DNA from 2 places in the Streptomyces sp. NPDC003456 genome. Region 2 is predicted to be linked to the other one. Evidence: riboswitches for the same ligand, from Rfam matches in the RefSeq annotation. Region 2 holds a riboswitch; the other holds the start of a gene.
What was found. Region 2 has a riboswitch for thiamine pyrophosphate ahead of thiC (phosphomethylpyrimidine synthase ThiC). Riboswitches for the same ligand answer to the same signal wherever they lie in the genome.

Region 1 (3,929 bases), on a different contig from region 2:
CCCAGTGGTGCACCAGCAGGCGCTCGCCGTAGCGGCCCGAGGGGAAGGAGGCGCAGTCGCCGACCGCGTACACGTCCGGTACGCCGGTGCGCAGGTGCGCGTCGGCGACGACCTCGCCGTGGGCGCCGAGGGCCACACCGGATCCGGACAGCCAGGCCGTGGCGGGTCGGGCGCCGATGCCCACCACCACCGCCTCCGCGGGCAGCCGCGAGCCGTCGTCCAGGACGACCGCGCCGGGCTCGACCCGCTGCACGCGCGCGTGGGTGCGCAGGGAGGCGCCCGCGTCGGCGTACCAGCGGGCCATCGGCGCGGCGACCTCGGGGGGCAGGGCGTCGGCGAGGGGACGGCCGGCGGCCTCCACGACGGTCACCGAGCAGCCGGCCTCGCGCGCGGCCGTGGCGAACTCCGCGCCGATCCAGCCCGCGCCGACGACCACGATCTCGTGCCGGGCGGCCAGCACCGGCCGCAGCCGCTCGGCGTCGTCCAGGGTGCGCAGCAGGTGCACACCGGGCACGTCCTGCGTGCCGGGCAGCCGGACCGGTTCGGCGCCGGTCGCGACGACCAGGACGTCGTAGGGCACCGGTCCCACCTCGGTGTCCAGTTCGTGGTCGCCGGGGCGCAGGCCCAGCACCTCGCAGCCGAGGCGCAGTCCGATGCCCAGGGCCTCGAAGTCCACGTCGAAGGCGGAGCCCTCGGCCTTGCCGAGCAGGACGGCCTTGGACAACGGCGGGCGGTCGTAGGGCTGGTGGGGTTCCGCGCCGATCAGGGTCACGGTGCCGGTGAAGCCCTGCTCGCGCAGGGCGACCGCGGTCTGCACCCCGGCCATGCCCGCGCCCGCCACGACCACGCGCCGCGGCGCGGACGGGCCTGGTTCCTGCGTCTGCTCGCTCACCTGATCACCATAGACACCTGACGCTTCGTCAGTCAGTGCTCGTGCGCCGTGACCTGCTCCACAACGCTCGTGCCGCTGCCCGGCCGGGACTCCCACTCCCAGGTCTCCTCCAGCCGCACCCGCCCGTCGGGCAGCTCCACGACCGTCGAGACGCAGTGCCCCGAGGCGGTGGTGCCGTCCCGCCGGAGCTGGACGTAGCGGAAGTCGAGCCTGTCACCCTCCCGGATACCCACGAGATGCCCGCGTACGACGTCCCCGCCCGCGTAGTCGGCCCAGACCTGGCCCTCCCGCTCGTGGTAGGTGAACCGGGTGGACGTCCCGACCTGGCCGGGTGCCTGGTCGGCGACCGGGGCGAGGACGAGACCGTCGAGGGATCGGGCCATGCGCGGAGGCTCCCTTACTGCGGGGTGCGGGATCGGGCTAGGGTGGCCAACGTAGAGCACTCGCGGGAGCCCGGACGCACCGGGCTGAGAGGGAGGCTGGCGGCCTCCGACCGTACGAACCTGATCCGGGTCATGCCGGCGAAGGGAGGGGCTGGACGCCCATGTCGCGCACGTCCACCACACCGGACGTCCTCGTCGTCGGGGGCGGGATCATCGGCCTGGTCACGGCCTGGCGGGCCGCGCAGCGCGGGTTCACCACGGCCCTGGTGGATCCCGAACCCGGCGGCGGGGCCGCCCAGGTCGCCGCCGGGATGCTGGCCGCCGTCACGGAACTGCACTACGGCGAGCAGACCCTGCTGGGGCTGAACCTCGCCTCCGCCCGCCGCTATCCGGACTTCGCGGCCGAGCTGACCGAACTGACCGGGCACGACCTCGGCTACCGCCGCTGCGGCACCCTGGCCGTCGCCCTCGACGCCGACGACCGGGCGCACCTGCGTGAACTGCACGCCCTCCAGCAGCGGTCGGGGCTGGACTCGCAGTGGCTGTCGGGTCGCGAGTGCCGCCGGCTGGAGCCGATGCTCGCGCCGGGGGTGCGCGGCGGGCTGCGGGTCGACGGCGACCACCAGATCGACCCCCGGCGCCTGGCCGGGGCGCTGGTCGCCGCGTGCGAGCGGGCCGGGGTGGCCCTGCACCGCGCCTGGGCCGAGCGGCTCACCGTCGTACGGGAGCGGGCCGCGGGTGTGGTCACCGACGACGGGACCGCGCTGGGCGCGGGGCGGGTGGTGCTGGCCGGGGGCAGCCTCAGCGGCCGGCTCGCGGGCGTCCCGGACGAGGTGCTGCCGCCCGTACGGCCCGTGAAGGGCCAGGTCGTGCGGCTGACCATGCCGGCGCGGCACGGGCCGTTCCTGAGCCGCACCGTGCGCGCGGTCGTGCGCGGCAGCCACGTCTACCTCGTGCCGCGCGAGAGCGGCGAGCTGGTGATCGGGGCGACCAGCGAGGAGCTGGGCTGGGACACCACCGTCACCGCGGGCGGCGTCTACGAGCTGCTGCGCGACGCCCACGAGCTGGTGCCGGGCATCACCGAACTGCCGCTGACCGAGACCCGGGCCGGGCTGCGCCCCGCCTCCCCGGACAACGCCCCGCTGCTCGGCCCGACGGCTCTCAACGGACTGCTGCTGGCCACCGGCCACCACCGCAACGGCGTGCTGCTCACACCGGTGACCGGGGACGTCCTGGCGCACGCCCTGACCACGGGCGAACTGCCCGCCGAGGCCCGCCCCTTCACCCCCGAGCGCTTCCGCACCGCCCCCGCACTCACGGAGCAGCCCGCATGAACATCTCCGTCAACGGCGAGCCCCGCCGCGTCCGGCCCGGCACGGCCCTCGACGCCGTCGTGAGGTCCCTCACCACCTCGCCCTCGGGGGTGGCCGCCGCCCTCAACGAAACCGTCGTCCCGCGCACGCAGTGGACCGCCACGCCGCTGTCCGAGGGGGACCGCGTGGAAGTCCTCACCGCCGTCCAGGGAGGCTGACCATGGCCGACGATCCGTTCGTCCTCGGGGGCACGTCCTTCACCTCCCGCCTGATCATGGGGACCGGCGGGGCGCCCAGCCTCGACGTGCTGGAGCGCTCCCTGATCGCCTCCGGCACGGAGCTGACGACGGTGGCGATGCGCCGGGTGGACGCCTCCGTGCACGGCTCGGTGCTGTCCGTCCTGGACCGGCTCGGCATCAGGGTGCTGCCCAACACGGCGGGCTGCTTCACCGCCGGCGAGGCCGTCCTCACCGCCCGCCTCGCGCGCGAGGCCCTCGGCACGGACCTGGTCAAACTGGAGGTCATCGCCGACGAGCGCACCCTGCTGCCGGACCCGATCGAGCTGCTGGACGCGGCCGAGACACTGGTCGACGACGGTTTCACGGTGCTGCCGTACACCAACGACGACCCGGTGCTCGCGCGGAAGCTGGAGGACGTGGGCTGCGCGGCGGTCATGCCGCTCGGCTCGCCGATCGGGTCGGGACTGGGCATCCGCAACCCGCACAACTTCGAGCTGATCGTGGAGCACGCGCGCGTGCCGGTGATCCTCGACGCGGGCGCCGGGACGGCGTCGGACGCGGCGCTGGCGATGGAGCTGGGGTGCGCGGGCGTGATGCTGGCCTCGGCGGTGACGCGGGCGCAGGAGCCGGTGCTGATGGCCGACGCGATGCGGCACGCCGTGGAGGCGGGCCGGCTGGCCCACCGGGCGGGCCGGATCCCGCGGCGGCACTTCGCCCGGGCCTCGTCGCCGGCCGGCGGCATGGCCGCCCTGGACCCCGAACGCCCCGCGTTCGGGTAGGGGCGCGCGCGGCCCCGGGGCACGTCACAGGTCCGCTGCAGTACCGCTGCGAAAACGGCCGAGGAGACGGGCCTGTCGGTCACGGCTCGTACACTCGCCTGCGTGGACACGACCCTTCAGGACCCCTTGGTCGGGCAGGTGCTCGACGGCCGGTACCGCGTCGACGCGCGGATCGCGGTCGGCGGGATGGCCACGGTCTACCGGGCCGTGGACACCCGCCTCGACCGGATCCTCGCGCTCAAGGTGATGCACCCCTCGCTCGCGGTCGACGCCTCGTTCGTCGAGCGCTTCATCCGCGAGGCCAAGTCGGTGGCCCGGTTGTC
Region 2 (3,929 bases):
CGGGGGCCCGGAGCACCAGCCGGACTAGCGCGTCGCCGAGGGCCTTCCCGGTGCGGCGCAGCAGCGTCCCGTGTCGGGCGCCCGCCCCCCGACGGGCGCCCGACGGCGCGCACTCCCCGGCCGCGAGGCCACGGGGAAGCGCGAACCGGGCACCCGGCCGGGCGGACGCGTCCGCCCGGGCACCCGGTCGAGCCGCAGGTCAGTCGGCGATCGGCAGGTACACCCTGTTCCCGCTCGCCGCGAACTCCTTCGACTTCTGGGCCATGCCCTCCTCGATCTCGTTCCGGCTGCCGCCGTGCTCCCGGCGGATGTCCTGCGAGATCTTCATGCTGCAGAACTTCGGACCGCACATCGAGCAGAAGTGGGCCGTCTTGGCCGGCTCCGCGGGGAGCGTCTCGTCGTGGAACTCCCGTGCCGTGTCCGGGTCGAGAGCCAGGTTGAACTGGTCCTCCCACCGGAACTCGAAGCGGGCGTCGGACAGGGCGTCGTCCCACTCCTGCGCGCCCGGGTGCCCCTTGGCCAGGTCCGCGGCGTGCGCGGCGATCTTGTACGTGATCACGCCGGTCTTCACGTCGTCCCGGTTCGGCAGGCCCAGGTGCTCCTTGGGCGTGACGTAACAGAGCATCGCCGTGCCCCACCAGGCGATCATCGCGGCGCCGATGCCCGAGGTGATGTGGTCGTATGCGGGCGCGACGTCGGTGGTCAGCGGGCCGAGCGTATAGAACGGGGCTTCATCGCAGATCTCCTGCTGAAGGTCGATGTTCTCCTTGATCTTGTGCATCGGGACGTGGCCCGGGCCCTCGATCATGGTCTGTACGTGGAAACGCTTCGCGATCCGGTTGAGTTCCCCGAGCGTCCTCAACTCCGCGAACTGCGCCTCGTCGTTGGCGTCGGCGATGGAGCCGGGCCGGAGGCCGTCGCCGAGCGAGTAAGTGACGTCGTACGCGGCGAGGATCTCGCAGAGCTCCTCGAAGTTCTCGTACAGGAACGATTCCTTGTGGTGCGCCAGGCACCAGGCCGCCATGATCGAGCCTCCACGGGAGACGATGCCCGTCTTGCGGTTCGCGGTGAGCGGCACGTAGGCGAGGCGCACGCCCGCGTGCACGGTCATGTAGTCCACGCCCTGCTCGGCCTGTTCGATGACCGTGTCCTTGTAGATCTCCCAGGTCAGCTCCTCGGCCCGGCCGTCGACCTTCTCGAGGGCCTGGTAGAGGGGCACCGTGCCGATGGGGACGGGGGAGTTGCGCAGCACCCACTCGCGCGTGGTGTGGATGTTGCGGCCGGTGGACAGGTCCATGACCGTGTCGGCGCCCCAGCGGGTCGCCCAGGTCATCTTCTCGACCTCCTCCTCGATGGAGGACGTCACGGCCGAGTTGCCGATGTTGGCGTTGACCTTCACCAGGAACCTCTTGCCGATGATCATCGGCTCGATCTCCGGGTGGTTGACGTTGGCCGGCAGCACCGCGCGGCCCGCCGCGATCTCGTCCCGCACGACCTCGGGAGAGACGTTCTCCCGGAGGGCCACGTACTCCATCTCCGGGGTGATCTCGCCTCGCCGCGCGTACGCGAGCTGGGTGACCGCCTTGCCGTCCCGGCTGCGGCGCGGCTGGCGCGGGCGTCCGGGGAAGACGGCGTCGAGGTTGCGGAGACCGCCGCGCGGTGAGGTGTGCTTGATGCCGTCGTCCTCGGGACGGACGGGGCGGCCCGCGTACTCCTCGGTGTCGCCGCGGGCAACGATCCAGTTCTCACGCAGCGGCGCCAAGCCCCTGCGGACATCGGTCTCGACGAGCGGATCGGTGTATGGCCCGGAGGTGTCGTACAGCGTGACCGACCGCCCGTTGGTGAGGTGCACCTGACGGACCGGCACGCGCAGGTCGGGGCGGCTGCCCTCGATGTACGCCTTGTGCCAGCCGATGGACTTCCCGGCCTCGTCGGACTGTGCGTCCCGAACGGAGGCAGGCGTGCGTGCGTCCTTGTTGGTCATGAGACCTACTCCCTACGCCGGCATTACCCGGTAACAGGTTCGGCGGTCGACGCAGCGGCTTCCGTCCTCCGACGTTCCGTGGGAAACATCACTCGACTTCGGTGATGTTTCATGTGAAACATCGCTGGGACGAAGGTCAGCGCCCTCTCAGCCCGGTGCTCCGAGCTCCCGCGTGTACAAAAGGTGACTCCACGCTAGCGGCAATTCTGGCGCGGTGACCAGAGGGCCCCTCTCGTTCTTGCGATGATCGGTCGGTGACCACCTCGCATCGCTCCCCCTATTCACCGCCCGAGCCGCCCCGCGGCCCCGGCGTCGGCGCCGGCAACGGCAACGGCAACGGCAACGGCCGGGGAGATGACCACGGCTTCGCCTCCGGCACCGGACACGGGCCGGTCGTGGGGCAAGGGCGCGGTTCCGCCCCGGCTCAGCGGCCGGGGCCCGCCCGGGGTGACTGGCAGAACCAGGGTCCGTCCAGCGCCTTCGGGCAGGGGCCGCGCGATGAGCGGGGGTCAGGCGCGGAACCCAGCGGCGGACGGGCTCCGGGCTTCCGCCACGGCTTCGGGAACGGTCCCGGGGACGGCCGCGGTTCCGGCAGCGGCCACGATCACGGCGCAGGCCACAACGGCGGGCACGACCACGGTGGCGGGCACGGTGGCGGGTACGGCAGTGGACACGACGGCGGGCCCGGCAGCGGACAGGGTCGCGGACGTGACGGTGGACCCGGCAGCGGACAAGGCGCAGGCCGCGACCAGAATGGCGGGCAGGGCAGCGGACATGGCCACGGGGGCGGTCACGGCGGTCACGGCGACGGTCCCGTTCCGGGAGGCGGACACGGGCACTCGCACAGCCACGGTCCGGCCGCACCCGTCTCGCAGCACCTGCGCAAGGTCATCGCCGCGGTCCTGATCCCCTTCGCCGCGGCCGTCCTGGTCGGACTGGCCGTTCTCTGGCCGGGCGGTGCGCCGCCGCACGAGCGCACGGGAGTCGGGTTCGACCGGCAGACCCAGCAGGCCACGGTCACCGAGGTCGTGGAGGTGAGCTGCAAGGAGGCCGGGGCGCAGGGTGTCCCGCCGACCGGCGACACCTCCACCGCCGAGGGGTCCTCCGCGGTGCAGCAGGAGGCGGGCACCTGCAAGAAGGCGACGATCCGGATCGACACCGGCCAGGACAAGGGCCGCACGTTCACGGAGATCGTCCAGCCCGACCAGTCCCGCCAGTTGAGCGAGGGCCAGGGGGTCGTGGTCGCCTACGAGCCCTCCGCACCGAAGGACCTGCAGTACTCGGTCACGGACGTCGACCGCCGGCTGCCTCTGAGCCTGCTCGCCGGCATCTTCGCGGTCGCCGTGGTGGTCGTCGGGCGCCTGCGGGGGCTGATGGCCCTCATCTCGCTGGCCATCAGCTTCATGGTGCTGAACTTCTTCATCCTGCCCGCGATCCTGCAGGGCTCGAACCCGCTGCTGGTGGCGGTGGTGGGTTCGAGCGCGATCATGCTCATCGCCCTGTACCTGTGCCACGGCCTGTCCGCGCGGACCTCGGTGGCGGTGCTCGGCACCCTCATCTCGCTGCTGCTGATCGGCTTCCTGGGCTCGGTGTTCATCGACTGGGCGGCCCTCACCGGCAACACCGACGACAACACCGGCCTCATCCACGGCCTCTACCCGACGATCGACATGAGCGGTCTGCTGCTCGCCGGCATCATCATCGGCTCGCTCGGCGTGCTCGACGACGTGACGGTCACCCAGACCTCGGCGGTATGGGAGCTGCACGAGGCCAACCCGACGATGGGCTGGCGCGGGCTGTACCGCGCGGGCATCCGGATCGGCCGCGACCACATCGCGTCGGTCGTCAACACGCTCGTCCTCGCCTACGCGGGTGCCGCGCTGCCGTTGCTGCTGCTGTTCTCCATCGCGCAGAGCAGTGTGGGGACGGTCGCGAACAGCGAACT

Region 1: it holds a riboswitch for thiamine pyrophosphate, as region 2 does, so the genes downstream of both, thiO (glycine oxidase ThiO) here and thiC (phosphomethylpyrimidine synthase ThiC) in region 2, are expected to answer to the same signal.

Annotation. Positions count from the first base shown of each region.
Region 1 is NZ_JBIAOK010000003.1:959,214-963,142, reverse strand. Features, by position in the region: gene ACFYWG_RS15270 (NAD(P)/FAD-dependent oxidoreductase) at 1-892, opposite strand, end outside; gene ACFYWG_RS15265 (hypothetical protein) at 925-1,275, opposite strand; TPP riboswitch at 1,328-1,439, shown strand; gene thiO (glycine oxidase ThiO) at 1,437-2,609, shown strand; gene thiS (sulfur carrier protein ThiS) at 2,606-2,806, shown strand; gene ACFYWG_RS15250 (thiazole synthase) at 2,809-3,606, shown strand; gene pknB (Stk1 family PASTA domain-containing Ser/Thr kinase) at 3,709-3,929, shown strand, end outside.
Region 2 is NZ_JBIAOK010000006.1:466,241-470,169, reverse strand. Features, by position in the region: gene ACFYWG_RS26490 (hypothetical protein) at 1-28, shown strand, start outside; gene thiC (phosphomethylpyrimidine synthase ThiC) at 200-1,984, opposite strand; TPP riboswitch at 1,977-2,166, opposite strand; gene ACFYWG_RS26480 (YibE/F family protein) at 2,239-3,929, shown strand, end outside.